Regions from separate parts of the Planococcus beijingensis genome, predicted to be linked through region 2. Evidence: riboswitches for the same ligand, from Rfam matches in the RefSeq annotation. Region 2 holds a riboswitch; each other region holds the start of a gene.
The links. Region 2 has a riboswitch for lysine ahead of IRE19_RS06435 (aspartate kinase). Riboswitches for the same ligand answer to the same signal wherever they lie in the genome.
Positions count from the first base shown of each region.

Region 1 (5,602 bases), on a different contig from region 2:
ACCACAAAAGCAAGACCGACGCCTGCAGTTGCGACATCACCTACAGCGACGCCCTGCTGAGCAGCCATAAACCCAAGAGCTGCAAATATTCCAATCCCTGCTAATAATTCAAAAGCAGAGTTGGCAAATCCTGTGATGAATGCATTATTTGTGATATCTGATTTTTTCGGAAGATAACTTGAGTATGTGATCATGATAGCGAATGCTACTGATAAACTGAAGAAAATATGCCCGTAGGCCGCTACCCAAACCGTTGGATTCAGTATGGCATCAAAATCTGGTTGGAAGAAGGCTTCCAATCCTGTCAATGCGCCATCCAATGTGACCGCTCGAATTACAACAGCAAGGAAAATGACCACCAATGTCGGAATGAAAATCCGGTTGGCCAGTTCAATTCCTTTTTTAACACCTGCCAGCAGAATCCCCAATGTAATGATCCACACCAATGCCAATGGAATGAATACACCCCAGACAATTCCGCCGGTCTGTCCCGGTTGAACTGTCAGCTGTAAAAAATCATTGAACAGGAAATCTTGTGTATCCGTACCCCATGCCTGATTGAAAGAAAATATAGTATAGCGCATTGCCCAGGCGATGATTACAGCATAATATACGGATATGATAAAGGACACAAAGACAGCCCACCATCCCATCCATTCCAACTTCTTGCCGCCCATTCTAAAGAATGACAACGGTGCTGACCCACGATACTTATGGCCAATGGTAAATTCGAGTATAAGAATCGGTATCCCTGCAGTCAACAATGCAAATAGATACGGTATGAAAAATGCACCCCCGCCATTTTCATACGCAACATACGGAAAACGCCATATGTTCCCAAGACCTACTGCAGAGCCGACGGCAGCCATGATAAAGCCGGCACGTGTACCCCATTGCGAACGTTCCATCTCTCTTCCCCCTTTGTTTTCTCCCATTTTATTTACATAAAAATAGGAATTTTGATTATTTTCAGATTATTAGTTAATCTAGAAATAGTATACCGAGAGGCTCCTTTAATGTAAAGATGAAATCAAAATATTTTCTAAAAAAACTATTGCAGCAAAAGTAAAAAGGCAGAGAATAAGCTTCTCTGCCTTCTTTTACTTAAGCATTTTGTTGTTTTTCAATAATAGTTGTCCGTCGTGACCAGACAATGAATAACACTGCCAGCACCAAAGCCACTGTTCCTAATGACAGCAGCAAAGAACCGGTCAAACCTATGACAATATACCCTATTGCAGCAATGACTGCAGCTGTTAATGCATACGGTATCTGTGTTAAGACATGGTCCATGTGATTGCTCCCCGCTCCAGTTGAAGACAAAATCGTCGTATCGGAAATAGGTGAACAATGATCTCCAAACACAGCTCCCGCCAAGACTGCAGATAGCGCCGGCAGCAGCAGCGAAGGTTCCGCTTCAATCATAATGGTTCCAGCAATCGGCAACAGGATGCCGAATGAACCCCATGAAGTTCCTGTTGAGAACGCCATGATTCCTGCGAGAACAAATAATAAGACTGGCAGAATTGAAGTTGGAATATTGCCATCAGAAACCACACCTGCTAGATAAGCGCCAGTTTCAAGAGAACCGATCAAAGAAGTCAAAGACCAGGCAAAGACTAAAATGAGTACGGCTCCCATCATTGATTTAAGGCCAGCCCAGATGCCTTTTCCGATCCATCCAACAGTAGCCGTTTCGTTCTTTTTCATCTGCAGAACATAGAGAATGATTGACGTCAATGCACCCAAAATCCCGCCTGCTAACAGGGAAGCGGGAACATCGGTATTTTCAAAAATCAACCAAATATCGAAAACTTGTCCAGCATTCTGATAACCTGTCCAGATCATCGCGCCTACAGTACCGACAATCAACAATAGAATTGGAAGCAATAGGTCTCTTACATGTCCATAAGAATGCGAAGGGAACTCTTCTTTCATTTCACCAGGTATGGTTTTCTTAGGGTCAAAAAGCTGTCCCTTTGTAATTGCCAACACTTCGTGTTTCCTCATTTCTCCGAAATCCACATCCCGGATAGCTACAAAGAAAACAATCGCCAACGAAGCAACTACATAGAAATTCATCGGTGCCATCCACAGGAAAGCTTCTAAAGCGGAATACTCCACAAAAGTCTGGCCAGCTAAGATCGTAGCAACAATCCCTATGATTGCAGCTCCCCAACTTGAAACTGGCGAAATTACACAAACTGGCGCTGCAGTCGAATCGATGAAATAGGCAAGTTTCGCACGTGAAACTTTGTAGCGGTCGGTGATTGGGCGTGCAACCTGTCCGACAGCCAAAGCATTGAAATAATCATCGATGAAGATGACGATGCCTAAAACCACTGTAAGGACTTTTGCGCCTCTTCTCGACTTGATGCGTGTCGAAGCCCACTCAGCAAAGGCATGGCTGCCGCCGGATAAGCTGACGAACGCGGTGATGATGCCAAGCAATAAAAGAAAAAGAATGATAAAGACATTATAAGCGTTAAAGCCTTCGTCCCAAAAAATGATCGTAAATGATTTGACAAGCTCCTGTAAAGCATCAATTGGTGCAAACCAAGTCAAAATTACGGCTGCCGCGACAATACCTGTACCCAGTGACAACAGGACACGGCGTGTCAATAACACCATAACGATTGCAATAATCGGCGGCAAAATCGAAAAAATCGTATTCTCCATGAAAACTCCTCCTTATTTTTTGATGGGTGAAAAATGAGACAAAAAAGGCCGACCTCTCCAGTTGGATCAGTCAGCCTTCTACAATTCGTCTGTGCGATACACATCAAACAACCCTGTAGCCCTCCATTTACGCTTCCGCCTAAATGACAGTATCATTCTTGTTCAGAATGATCCCAATCCAATTTCCGGAGACCCCAGAAAATCGATTTCGGCAAAACTTCCTTTCAGATGCGGTCAACGCGGTCAAACTCGCACATCCTACTGATCAGCTCTGCAGCCTCTACCCACCAATATATATTTCTTTGTTAGCATAGCCCAAAATACTGACAAAATCAAATGCCTTTTTAGTCTGAATATTCCTTCTACTTAAGGGCTTTGCTGTGAAAATACTGACTGAAAACATCCCGCAGGAACTCAGGCATGAAATACGTTTTAGGCGCTCTCTTTAAACTCGGGAAAAAATAACCGAATGTCAACATATCCAACGTCACCAGTTTATAGATTTGGTCATGCATCGCCAGCTGTCCATTGATATAAAAATGGTGATCAGTTATCTCCATATTCATATGAAGCATCTTTCCAAAAACCACACCACGGAATCCCATACCTTTTAATTCAAGCTGTGGCCATTCCGCATTCAGCGATTGCAGGTAGATTTCTTTCAACTCCGCTCCACTCAGTTCGACAAGACACGGATTGATCGGATGTGGCAGCATTTTATGGAAATCATAGCGAGTCAGAGCACCTTTCGGCATATCTTGCATAAAAATTCCAGCATTAAAAAGCGCACAGTCTGCTTCCGTAAATTCGATCAATGCCTGTCCGAATAATAGGCCCATCTCGGAGTCTTTAAACCACTCTGCTTTTAAGCTTTTCGTACTGTGGAAGACCAGTTCTCCCAATTGCAGTTTTCCCTGCTCGACCAGGAATTCATCAAATCCTTCCTCCACTTTTCTTAGTTGGGAAGTCTCGATCAGTTGTGCAGAAGATTTCTCAAACTGCTCCTCTACAGTGACATGGCCGATGTAAAAACCAAACTTACCGGCAGCCCCCATCAGCGTATTTCCTTGCCACTTCCCGTCATGAAAAATATGATGGGTATGAGCACCTAAAATAAGGTGGATCTGTGGACAAAGCTCGGCTAATAATTCATCTTCCTTGACACCAAGATGAGACAGGCAGACGATTAGATCCACTTCGTTTTCAATTTCCTTTACTGTTTCTATAATCGATTGTTTTGCATCGGTGATCTTCCAGCCAAGTTTCTGATAAAAGGGGGTGAATTCTGCAGTCGCTCCCACCAGTCCGATGCGTGTGCCATTTTTTGTATGAATGACGTGGAAAGGCTTTGCCCAATCTGGCCGGCGCCCTTGCAGGTCAAATAAATTCGATACCACTACCTCAAAATTTGCTTCAACATATAAATCATTGAGTTCGTCCTTGGACAAGGTGATGCCTTCATTATTGCCGATAGTAACGGCATCGTAATGCGCTTCGTTAAGCAAAAGCACATTACCCTGGCCAGCTGTTCCTTCCGTATATGGATGCGAGCGATCAACGTGGTCACCAATATCCAGAATCAAACAAACATCGCCAGCCTCTTCATGCCAGCTTTTCCGCTCAGCCAGAAAAGACTTGATGCGCGGCCAATTCTTGAAATGGCTATGCAAATCATTGGTATGGTAAATATGAATGGTTTCGCTCATGAAAACACCTCTTTAAGAACTAAATATTCCTTCGTAAATCGATCGAAGCCCCAGAACCAGGAGCACTAGACGTAAAATAATGACCAACGTTTCGGAGTTAAGGTGTTTGTTTAGACGAGCTCCGAGTTTCGCACCAATGTATGCACCTGGGACTACTGCCGCTGTGTAGATCCATGGCACATGCCCCAATGAGATATGAGTGATGGAGTTGATGATGGCCGATAAAAAAACCATGAACATCGATGTTCCGATCGCCACATGAGGCGGAAATAAAAACAATAGAATCATGGCAGGAACAATGATGGATCCTCCACCGATTCCGAAAAGCCCTGAAGCAAAACCCACAAAAAAGGTCAGCAGCAAAGCAAACCAAATAGGGTAACCATATACATATTCTTTCTGCTGCTTATCTATAAAAGTCGTTTGGCGCCCGTTATCGACAAACCAATGGACTTCCTTCAGATGCCCCCTGATCAATAAAAGCAAAGAGAGCAAGACTAGCAGAATGCCGAAATAAAGATTGAATGAAGGAAGATCCAGGTTTTTATTGACAAAGGCACCGATTATCGTTCCCGGTGCACTGCCTGCAAAGAAAATAATACCACTTTTGTAATCGACCGTCCCGACTTTCATGTAAGCTAAGGTTGAAGACAGACCAGTGAAAATCATCATAATAACGGATAAGCCGACAATTTGTTGAGGAGATAATTCAGGGAAAAAAGCAAAGCCTGTTCCAAGAAATAATAGTGCCGGAACCAGAATGACGCCTCCCCCTAAACCAATCAAAGCGCCTACGATACCGGAAACGATTCCGACAAGCGCCATGATGATAAAGACCATCAAAATCCTCCTTCAAACAGATCCATCTGTTTCGGCGAAAGGCCTTCAAATGCCAATCCGTTCATTTCCTGAAACTGTTTGGCGTCGCCTGCCGCATGTCCTCCCGAATTATTATTGAAGATGACATAGACATTTTCTGTGGTGTCGGACAATGCCTTTACGGCGCGGCTTATTTCTTCTAATTCTTTTTGATTGTAATCATAGAGATAGCGTACTTCGCGCCATTTTTGGCCATGCCCCGGATTGAGCCAGCCGTGCACATTGCGGCCGTGAAGACGCAGCAAGACTTTGTCTTTGCGTGTAGACACCGGAACAAGGGGAATGGAACCATCCCCTGCCTGCGGTTCATCACAAACTGAATGGATCAGATGGTTTTC
Region 1 covers NZ_JADHDZ010000006.1:151,559-157,160, reverse strand. The annotation lists gene IRE19_RS15035 (sodium-dependent transporter) at 1-908, opposite strand, end outside; gene IRE19_RS15030 (Na+/H+ antiporter NhaC family protein) at 1,105-2,679, opposite strand; lysine riboswitch at 2,788-2,970, opposite strand; gene IRE19_RS15025 (bifunctional metallophosphatase/5'-nucleotidase) at 3,042-4,385, opposite strand; gene IRE19_RS15020 (sulfite exporter TauE/SafE family protein) at 4,398-5,225, opposite strand; gene IRE19_RS15015 (DUF72 domain-containing protein) at 5,225-5,602, opposite strand, start outside.
Region 1: it holds a riboswitch for lysine, as region 2 does, so the genes downstream of both, IRE19_RS15030 (Na+/H+ antiporter NhaC family protein) here and IRE19_RS06435 (aspartate kinase) in region 2, are expected to answer to the same signal.

Region 2 (5,602 bases):
AAATCCAGGAAGACGGAGCGGAATTCATCATCAATCCTTACGATGAGTACGCAATTGAAGAAGCCATCACAGTCCGTGACGCACATGGCGGCGAAGTGACTGTAGTCACAATCGGCAATGAAGAAGCAGAGAAACAGCTGCGTACCGCACTTGCGATGGGCGCTGACAAAGCTGTCTTGATCAATACAGAAGACGATGTTGAAGAAATGGACCAGTTTACTTCTGCGTACATACTGGCTGAATACTTGAAAGACAAAGAAGCTGATTTGATTCTAGCAGGGAACGTAGCAATCGACGGCGGATCTGGGCAAGTCGGACCGCGTGTGGCTGATTTGCTTGGCATCAACTACGTAACGACAATCACTAGCTTGAGCATTGAAGGCGAAACAGTTACCATCGTCCGCGATATCGAAGGGGATGCGGAAGAATTGGAAACATCCTTGCCGCTTCTGGTTACAGCACAACAAGGGTTGAATGAGCCTCGCTATCCATCACTTCCAGGAATCATGAAAGCGAAGAAAAAGCCGCTTGAAGAATTGGAATTGGATGATCTGGACATCGAAGAAGACGATGTAGAAGCTAAAACTGAAACAATCGAAATCTACTTGCCGCCGAAAAAAGCGGCCGGGCGTATTCTGGAAGGCGACATCTCCAACCAGGTTACAGAATTGGTCGGACTATTGCGCAACGAAGCAAAAGTTATTTAATTGAAGAAAAGCGAAGGTGCCCGTTCAGCTCTGACGGGCATAAGACAGACCAGCGAAGTGGCGCTCTTTGCCGCACAGCTGGGTTGGCTTATGACCCAAAGAGCTGGGTACCGGAGTCTGGACAAAGAAAAGCGAAGGTGCCCGTTCAGCTCTGACGGGGGTAAGACGATCTGGCGAAGCGGCATGTTTTCAGCCGCACAGCCAGAGTGGCTTACATCCCGAAGAATAGGCTACTTTCCATTCGACTGACAGCAAGTAACGGTTCCATATAATTTTCACATCTACTTAGGGGGTAAACGGACTATGGCGAAAAAAGTATTAGTTTTGGGCGAAACGCGTGAAGGCGCTTTGCGTAATGTCTCATTTGAAGCAATTGCGGCTGCCAAGAAAATTTCTGGCGGCGGAGAAGTAGTAGGCGTTCTGATTGGGGATTCGGTTGCTGATTTTGGTGCTGAATTGATTGCATACGGAGCAGACCGTGTCGTAACGGTAGAACACCCGCACTTGAAGTCATACACGTCTGACGGCTATGGCCAAGCATTTATGGCAGTCGTTGAACAGGAAAACCCGGAAGGCCTTGTCTTTGGCCACACAGCAGTCGGAAAAGACCTGGCACCGAAAATCGCTTCCAAGTTGCAAGCTGGATTGATTTCGGATGTAACGGACATTGAAGGCGAAGGCGATGAAGCTGTCTTTATCCGCCCGATCTTCTCTGGTAAAGCATTTGAAAAAGTGAAGCTGAAAGAAGGCATCGACTTTATCACAGTGCGTTCGAACAACATTGCACCACTTGAACGCCAGGAGCGTACAGGCGAAGTTAGTTCATTGTCTGTAGATATCACGAACCTTCGTACCATCATTAAAAACGTTGTCCGCAAATCTTCTGAAGGCGTCGATCTTTCGGAAGCGAAAGTCATCATCGCCGGTGGCCGTGGCGTGAAGAGTGCTGAAGGATTTGAGCCATTGCAGGAATTGGCGAATCTTCTAGGCGGCGCGGTTGGCGCGTCCCGTGGCGCTTGTGACGCAGACTATTGCGATTACTCGCTTCAAATCGGACAGACAGGGAAAGTGGTTACACCGGACCTGTATATTGCAGCCGGCATTTCCGGAGCGATTCAGCACATGGCGGGTATGTCCAACTCGAAAGTGATAGTGGCGATCAACAAAGATCCAGAAGCGAATATTTTCAAAGTAGCAGATTACGGCATTGTCGGAGACTTGTTTGAAGTCATCCCGATGCTGACAGAAGAATTCAAGAAAGTAATGTAATTTTGGATGGCGGCGGGTCTACAGGACTCGCCGCCATTTTCTGTTTAACGTCCCCAATTGACGGGTAATGGAAGAGTAGGCAAATAAATAGCTGTTGTTTTTAACGCATGCTATACTCTGTATATAGTTTGGTTTTAATCATAAGGAGGAATTATTCATGGCAATCGTACACGGTACAGATCAGAACTTTTCACAAGAAGTATCAGAAGGACTCGTTTTAGTAGATTTTTGGGCAACTTGGTGCGGACCATGTAAAATGATCGCTCCAGTGCTGGAAGAGTTAGACGCTGAAATGAGCGATAAAGTTAAAATCGTAAAAGTTGATGTGGATCAAAACCAGGAAACAGCTGGAAACTACGGCATCATGTCAATTCCGACTTTGCTATTGATGAAAGACGGAGAGACAGTAGATAAAGTAGTTGGTTTCAGACCAAAAGAAGCATTGGCTGAATTGGTTGAAAAACACGCATAATTCTTAACCGGGTCCAGTGATGGTGCCCGGTTTTTTAATAGGGTGAGATAAAAGATGGCTAACGAATTGATTCAGCATAAATTAGCAATATTGCCTGATCAACCAGGTTGTTATTTGATGAAGGACCGCCAGAATACCGTCATTTATGTCGGCAAGGCGAAAGTTCTTAAAAATCGCGTGCGCTCCTACTTTACGGGAAGCCACGATGCAAAAACCCAGCGTTTGGTCAATGAAATCGAGGATTTTGAATACATCGTGACATCTTCCGATAAGGAAGCGCTGATTCTTGAATTGAATTTGATCAAGAAATACGATCCGAAGTACAACATCATGCTGAAAGATGACAAAAGCTATCCGTATTTAAAGATTACCGGTGAGCGCCATCCGAAGCTGATCACGACCAGACATGTCAAAAAAGACAAAGGCAAGTATTTCGGTCCGTATCCGAATGCTTATGCCGCGGCAGAGACGAAAAAGTTGTTGGACCGCCTGTACCCATTGCGGAAATGCCATACCATGCCGGACCGGGTTTGTTTGTATTATCATTTGGGGCAATGTCTTGCGCCATGCGTCAAGCCTGTAGAAAAAGAAACCTATCAGGAAATGATCGACGGCATCAGCAAATTTCTGAATGGCGGTTTCCGTGAAGTCAAACAGGAATTAGTCGAGAAAATGTCTGAAGCGGCAGAAAATCTGGAATTTGAGCGGGCCAAGGAATACCGTGACCAAATTTCGATGATTGAAACCGTTATGGAAAAACAGAAAATGGCGATGAATGATTTCACCAATCGCGATGTATTTGCTTATGCGGTCGATAAAGGCTGGATGTGTGTACAGGTCTTTTTTGTGCGCCAAGGCAAATTGATTGAACGGGATGTATCGCTTTTTCCGCTTTATCGTGACCCGGAAGAAGAATTTTTGACTTATCTTGGCCAGTTTTACGAAAAGCCGAACCACGTTAAGCCCAATGAAATTCTCCTTCCAGAAGCCGACGATCCGGATATGCTGAAAGAATGGCTCGGAGTCCGGGTGCTCGTTCCGCAGCGCGGCAAGAAAAAAGATTTGGTGGCGTTGGCGAAGAAAAATGCTGAAATTGCCATTAAAGAGAAATTCCAGCTGCTGGAGCGTCAGGAAGAACGGACAGTCGGTGCCTGCGTGGATTTAGGTGAAGCAATGAACATTGAAACGCCTTTGCGCATCGAAGCGTTCGACAACTCGCATATTCAAGGGGCAGATGCAGTGTCTGCAATGATTACGTTCATTGACGGCAAGCCTTCTAAAAAAGATTACCGGAAATACAAAACGCGAAACGCTTCCAAGCCCGATGATTATGCAGCGATGCGTGAAGTGATCCGCCGGCGCTATTCACGGGTCTTGAAAGATGGTTTGCCTTTGCCGGATTTAATCGTCATTGACGGCGGCAAAGGGCAAATGGAATCAGCCCGTGAAATTCTGGAAGATGAACTCGGCTTGTCGATTCCGATTGCCGGTTTGGCAAAAGACGCCAAGCACCAAACGTCCCAATTGCTCTATGGTTCACCTCCTGAAGTGGTTCCGTTGAAACGGACCAGCGAAGCGTTTTATTTAATGCAGCGCATTCAGGATGAAGTCCACCGGTTCGTTATCACGTTCCACCGGCAGCTGCGCGGCAAGAATTCAATTCAGTCCGCTTTGGATGGCCTTGAAGGAGTTGGCCCGAAACGCAAACAGCAATTGCTGAAGCATTTCGGTTCGGTCAAAAAAATCAAAGAAGCTTCTATAGAAGATATTCAACAAGCGGGAATCCCGTTAGCTTTGGCGACATCCATCAATCAGCATTTTGCTGAAGATGCGTTGCCAAGCGATTCATAACGTGTTATCGTAAGAGCATAATTAAATCACTTGGAAAAGTGATGATAGAGGCGCGAACGTCAATAGTAAACATTCGGAGATTTGCAGAATCTGCGAAGAATGTTGAAAGGGGCGGTCGCCGAAGTGTGCGTATTTACTGCTGTTGCGCATGCTGGTTCTGCATTTAAGAAGTGCAGAGCTGTCAGAGTCAATCTCTGGAGGGCTATCTCACATGGACGTTTTTCGTACATGATAAAAGAGGTAGTTTGCCGCGGTTGCGGTGAGCTGCCTCTTTTTGTGTCTTTGCCTGGGAGTTGCTGCAGCTTCTTGGCACGGCATGTTGAGGGCCACATACTAAATGTGGGAGTGGATGGAATGGAAACGATCGTCATGAAATTTGGAGGCACATCCGTTGCAACACCTGAAAAAATCATTGGAGTTGCTGAAAGAGCCATCCGTGAAAAAGAAAAAGGCAAACGGGTCGTTATTGTGGTTTCAGCAATGGGCAAGACGACAGATACACTGCTCGGATTAGCAGGGAAGATCTCAGCTGAGCCGCCGAAACGGGAAATGGATATGCTGTTGGCTACAGGCGAGCAGATTACCATTTCGTTACTGGCTATGGCCTTTAAGAAACTTGGCCATGAAGCGCTTTCGTTTACAGGTTGGCAAGCCGGAATTGAAACAGAGTCTGTGCCGCGCAATGCACGGATTGAACAAATTCACACGGAACGGCTTGAACGCGTGCTTGAGAATGGTTATTTATGTGTAGTGGCTGGATTCCAAGGGGTAGATAAAATCGGCAACATCACCACCCTTGGGCGGGGAGGTTCCGATACGACCGCAGTCGCACTTGCGGCAGCGCTCGGAGCTGAAAAATGCGAAATCTACACCGATGTTGACGGTGTCTACACTTCTGATCCGCGTTTTGTAACAGGTGCACGGAAGCTCGAACAGATTTCATATGACGAAATGCTCGAACTTGCCAATCTGGGAGCAGGAGTGCTTCATCCTCGTGCAGTTGAGTTTGCCAAGAACAATCGTGTACCATTATCCGTCAGAGCAAGTTATTCAGACGAGCCTGGCACAATCATACAAGAGGTGATCACTGTGGAAAAAAATTTAATCGTCAGAGGTGTAGCGTTTGAACCTGGTGTGGCGCGTGTAACTGTCACTTACAAAAAACCATTTAACGGATCGCTGGCAAATATTTTTACGAAGTTGGCAGAAAATCAGATCGACGTTGATATTATTGTTCAAAGCATCAGTGATGAATTCCCTCCTTCGGTATCGTTTTCCATCAGCCAGGAATGCTTGGAAGAAA
Region 2 covers NZ_JADHDZ010000002.1:43,685-49,286, forward strand. The annotation lists gene IRE19_RS06415 (electron transfer flavoprotein subunit beta/FixA family protein) at 1-707, shown strand, start outside; gene IRE19_RS06420 (electron transfer flavoprotein subunit alpha/FixB family protein) at 1,011-1,976, shown strand; gene trxA (thioredoxin) at 2,134-2,448, shown strand; gene uvrC (excinuclease ABC subunit UvrC) at 2,503-4,299, shown strand; lysine riboswitch at 4,337-4,512, shown strand; gene IRE19_RS06435 (aspartate kinase) at 4,654-5,602, shown strand, end outside.

Region 3 (5,602 bases), on a different contig from region 2:
TGACCAGATCGCAGTGTTGCCTTTGGTGGGCAATATTGAAATTGATCGCGCCCGCTACATTCTGGAGAAAACCTTATTGGCCGCGAATCAGCTGAAAATCAGTGTGCTGATTGTGGATTTATCAGGGGTAGTGCGCGTGGATTCGATGGTGGCTGAACAGATCATCAAAATTATCCAATCGTTGAAGTTGGTCGGTGTGCGCTCGATTTTAACCGGAATCCGTCCCGAAATCGCTACAACGTTAACTGAGATCGGAGTTGACTTGAAGGTGCTGGAAGTCGGCGGCAGCTTGAAGCGGGTTTTGGAACAAATGAAAATTAGTCAATAAAAAACGCTGAAGCCCCGGGCTTCAGCGTTTTTCATCATCTAATTAATTCGTTACAGCACCGGAGTGCAGGTCAGGCAAAGATTTGCGCAATACCAAAGCTTCTTCGTCGGTCAATGGAATCATTGGCAAACGTACGCCGCCAGTCTGTACGCCGGTCATATTAAGTGCCGCTTTAACAGGCGATGGGTTTGGCGCAGCGAATAATGCTTTCATTGTCGGCAACAATCTGCGGTGGATAGCAGCCGCTGTTTTTACATCTCCAGTTTTAAAGCTGGTGATCATGTCCTGCATATCGTTGCCGATGATATGTGCGGAAACCGAGACGATGCCCGTGCCGCCGATGGACAGCATCGGCAGTGTTAAGCTGTCGTCTCCGCTGTAGACAGAAAAGGTATCCGGCGTTTTTTCGATGATTTCTGCAGCAGCGTCCAAGTCTCCACTCGCTTCTTTGACAGAAACGATATTGTCGATCTTGGACAAACGAATGATCGTTTCCGGAGACATATTGACCACGCTGCGTCCCGGAATATTGTAAAGCATGACCGGCAGACTTGTAGATGCGGCAATCGCCTGGAAATGTTGGAACATGCCTTCCTGCGAAGGCTTATTGTAGTATGGTGTGACCAGCATAATGCCGTCAACACCTGTTTCTTCTGCTTGTTTTGTCAAGGAGATGGAAGCCCGTGTATTATTGGAGCCTGTTCCTGCGATGACTGGGATCCGTCCGGCTACTGTGTGGACGGTGAACTGGAACAATTCAACTTTTTCCTCTGCCGTTAAAGTCGGCGATTCTCCAGTTGTTCCTGCGACGACAAGGCCGTCTGAACCGTTTGCTATCAAATGTTCTATCAATTGTTGTGTTGCCGGGAAATCAATTTCTCCATGTTGATCGAACGGCGTCACCATTGCTGTAATTACTTGGCCGAAATTCATAAAGAACACACCCTTTTCTAATTTTTGTCGTAGCTTAGAGGTGAGGGGCCTAGTCAGGAATAAACAAAAAAAGCAGCAACGAGGGACTCGTTGCTGCAGTAGAAACAATGTTTACCAATCGTTCCTGTGCATCAGATAGCCCTCCATATAGTTTCCTATATGACAGTCCTGCATTTATTGAATGCAGACCCAGCGCACGGAAATATGAGATTTCCGCCACTTCGGCAAATCCCCCTTTCGGCAAACGTCAACGGAGCTCATACTCCTCGTTTTGCGTACTGATGGTTTTTGCGCCTCTATCCTACTCCATAAAAGCTGGAGCAAGAAATATTGAATTAGCTGTACTATAACAAATTCCCCTGTTAATTGCAAGGTCATCAGAGTAAAATTTTATGCCGAAGGAGTGATTTAGAATGGATGAGCAAGCATACGACCGCCGGTTGAATATTGCAACAGCCGGAAATCAGCAGGGCTTCACGGATTCCCTTCACCATAACCGCTATGAACCGACTCCTTACGAATTGCTCGAGAGGCTATTCGACAACTATAGCCTTTCTCCCGGTTGCCGTCTGGTGGATGTGGGCTGTGGCAAAGGAAGATTGAATTTTTATGCCCATCATGTATTTGGAACAGAAACAGCAGGAATCGAAATGAATCCCGACTTTTATGCAGAGGCCCTTGAAAATAAAAGACAGTATGTAAAAAAGCATAAAAATGCTGAGCAGAAGGTGACATTCTATAACTGCCTTGCGCAGGATTACCCGATAACGGAACGGGACACTGTGTTTTATTTTTTTAATCCGTTTTCCGTCCAGGTATTCATTGCATTTATCAATGAAATCATCCGGTCTGCCGAGAAAAATCCAAGGATGATCGAGGTGATCTTGTTTTTTGCTTCACAGGATTACAGTGATTTCCTGGAGACGCGCACCGTTTTTGAATTGGCAAAAGAAATTCAGCTGCCTGGTTTCCATAAAGATCCCCGGGAACGTTTTTTAATTTACCGTTTGCCTGAAATGGATTAGAACAAGTGTTGCAACGGGTATGGGTAACTAAAACAGAATGGTGAAACGAGGGAATCCTATGGAGTGGAAAGGCAGAAAAGCCAGTAGAAACGTTGAAGACCGGAGAGGAAAAGGTGGGGCGATGGTGGCTGGCGGCGGAATCGGCGGTATCCTGATTGTGCTGCTCGTGGCTTTTTTAGGTGGTGACCCCGGCGTCGTCCTGGATCAATTAGGAGGATCGGGCGGAACCACCTCTAATCAGCCTTATGAGGCAACGCCGGAAGAAGAGGAATTGGCTGAATTTGTTTCGGTTGTCCTCGCAGATACCGAAGAGGTCTGGACAGAAGTTTTTGCTGAGGAAGGCATGGAGTACGTCGAACCGACATTGGTGCTGTATACCGGAAGTGTTGAATCCGCATGTGGTACGGCAGGTGCGGCAGTCGGTCCATTCTATTGTCCGGGCGATTACAAGCTCTACATTGATTTGAGCTTCTACAATGAATTGCAGACCCAATTCCAGGCACCAGGTGATTTTGCCATGGCTTATGTGGTTGCGCATGAAGTTGGTCACCATGTCCAGAATTTGCTGGGCGTTATGGAAGAAGTGCAGCCTCTGCGCAATCAATTGAGTGAAGAAGAATACAACAAACTGCAGGTTCGTCTGGAACTGCAGGCGGATTATTTATCCGGTGTCTGGGCGCATCACGCACAAGGCATGGGCTATTTGGAAGAAGGAGACCTTGAGGAAGCGCTGACGGCGGCAAGTGCGGTGGGCGATGACACCATTCAGCAGCGTTCACGCGGTTACGTGGTGCCGGAAAGTTTTACGCACGGAAGTTCAGAGCAGCGTAAGCGTTGGTTCTATAAAGGCTTTCAATCCGGCAACCTGAAAGATGGCGATACTTTCAATGCGGCCGATTTATGATTCTGAACCGCTTTTAGCGGAAATCCAAGGGTGCGGCATTGATATTTTCGCTATTGTGATTCATTATAAAGAATAGACAGTCTTTTCATCCATTATGAAAAGAAATTCAGTTCTATAAAGGAAGTACAACATGACGCAGGATAATATTACTCGCATAGAATATGAAGGAAAAGAATTGATTTTGATTGGGACTGCGCACGTATCCAAAGTCAGTGCAGAACAAGTGAAAGAAGTTATTGAAGCGGAACAGCCTGATTCGGTGTGCATCGAATTGGATGCGCAGCGCTATGAATCGGTGATGCAGGGCAGCAAATGGAAAGAGACCGACATTTTTAAAGTCATCAAAGACAAGAAAGCCAGTCTGCTCTTGATGAACTTGGCGATTTCTTCATTCCAGAACCGCCTTGCAGATCAGTTCGGGATCAAGCCTGGACAGGAAATGATCCAGGGGATCGCTTCCGCTAAAGAAGCCGGAGCAGAGCTTGTGCTGGCAGACCGCAATATCCAAGTGACGTTTTCACGCATCTGGGGAAATATCGGCTTCATGGGCAAGGCCCAGTTGTTGACTTCGGTTTTCTTCAGTATTTTCAGCAAAGAGACCATTTCAGAAGAAGATTTGGAGAAAATGAAGTCTCAAGATACCTTGAACGCAGTCATGAACGATTTCACCCAGTCTTTCCCTAAACTGAAAGAGCCGTTGATCGATGAGCGGGACCAGTATCTGGCGCAGAAAATCAAAGAAGCACCGGGTAAAAAAATTGTGGCAGTTCTTGGTGCTGCCCATATTCCGGGTATTGTGAAAGAAGTCCACAACGACCACGATTTGGCGGAATTATCGAAAGTTCCTCCAAAATCAAAATGGCCAAAAGTCATCGGCTGGGCCATTCCGTTGGCGCTTGTGGCCATGATTGCAGTCACATTTATGAATAATCCAGCAGCTGGAATCGACCAGACCGTCAGTTGGATCCTATGGACGGCATGCTTAGGGGCAATCGGTGCCGCTGCTGCATTCGGACACCCATTTGCCATCCTGACAGCATTTGTGGGCGGACCAATCGGCGCCCTCCATCCATTGCTGGCGGCCGGCTGGTTTTCCGGACTGGCTCAGGCTTACGTACGCCGGCCGAATGTCGGTGATTTCCAAACCCTGTCTAAAGATGTTTTTACTTTGAAAGGGTTTTGGGACAATAAAGTCACGCGTGTTCTGCTGGTCGTCGTACTGACCAATTTGGGGACTGCGGCGGGAAATGTCATCGGTGGACTTGATGTTATCCGGTTATTTTTCCAGAATCTATAAGTAGAATTTTTCAGACAGCCTTTATGGCTGTCTTTTTTTATTGTATATGGATGTTTATTTCGAGAAATTGGGTATAGATTAAGTGAGAGATTGATGACGATAGGGAGGCGCGTTGTGGTGAGCTTCTTTTTGGTTGGGATTGTATTGTGGTCTCTGGTCATTGCGTCGATTGTGCTGGTGATTGTCGGTCTCTGGAAAAAGTCTTGGAAAGCCATAGCGTGGAGCGGAATTGCCTTGCTTCCACCCATGTTGCTCATTTTTATGGGCGGAGAAGGAATTTGGTTCCGTTTATGTATTTTGTTGCCGCTGGTCTTGTTGATCGCCGCTTTTTTGATGAAACAGCAAAAAATACAAAGTTTGTAGAACCGGATGGAAACTCGTCCGGTTTTTCTATGCTTTTTATTGGTCTTTTCAAATACATAGTTATACAATAGTTATACAAAATGCAGAGGAGCCTGGCTGATGAACTATATTTTAGAACGCAGCAAACTTTTGATTTTTTTGATTTTGATTTTCTCCATTATAGGAGCATATACGTTTCTGACTTTGCCCCAGCGTGAAATTCCGGAAACACCGCCTAGCCTGGTTCTGGTCTCCACGATTCTGCCGGGTGCGGGGCCTGAGGAAGTGGAGACATCGATAACCAATCCACTGGAGCGTGAAATTCAGAAAGTGGATGGCATTACATCGATGCAGTCTGTTTCTTCGAATTCCGCTTCCATCATCACCTTGGAATTGGAGGATGGTGAGAATCCCGATGAGCTGATCAACAGCATTCAGCAGCAGGCGAGCAATGCAACAGCGGGATTCCCTGATACCGCTCAGGAGACGTCGGTTGAGAAATTGGACCTGACTTTCCCGTTGGTGTCGTATATGTTCTACGGGGATGAAGAAGAGTTGGCCGATATGGACAATGCTTTATCCGATTTATCGGAAAGAGTGGAGGCTGTCTCTGGAGTTGCTGGAACCACAGTGAAAGGCTTGGACACGCAACAGGTTCTTGTTGAACTGAACAGCGAAGAACTGGCTGCCAACAACCTTCAGCCGTTTGAAGTACTCGAATCGCTTCAGCAGGCGAACCAGCCGCTGTCGCTCGGTACCCATGACAACGGCAA
Region 3 covers NZ_JADHDZ010000003.1:85,181-90,782, reverse strand. The annotation lists gene IRE19_RS09020 (STAS domain-containing protein) at 1-328, shown strand, start outside; gene dapA (4-hydroxy-tetrahydrodipicolinate synthase) at 371-1,261, opposite strand; lysine riboswitch at 1,390-1,568, opposite strand; gene IRE19_RS09010 (SAM-dependent methyltransferase) at 1,675-2,286, shown strand; gene ypfJ (KPN_02809 family neutral zinc metallopeptidase) at 2,345-3,190, shown strand; gene IRE19_RS09000 (TraB/GumN family protein) at 3,321-4,487, shown strand; gene IRE19_RS08995 (hypothetical protein) at 4,605-4,850, shown strand; gene IRE19_RS08990 (efflux RND transporter permease subunit) at 4,950-5,602, shown strand, end outside.
Region 3: it holds a riboswitch for lysine, as region 2 does, so the genes downstream of both, dapA (4-hydroxy-tetrahydrodipicolinate synthase) here and IRE19_RS06435 (aspartate kinase) in region 2, are expected to answer to the same signal.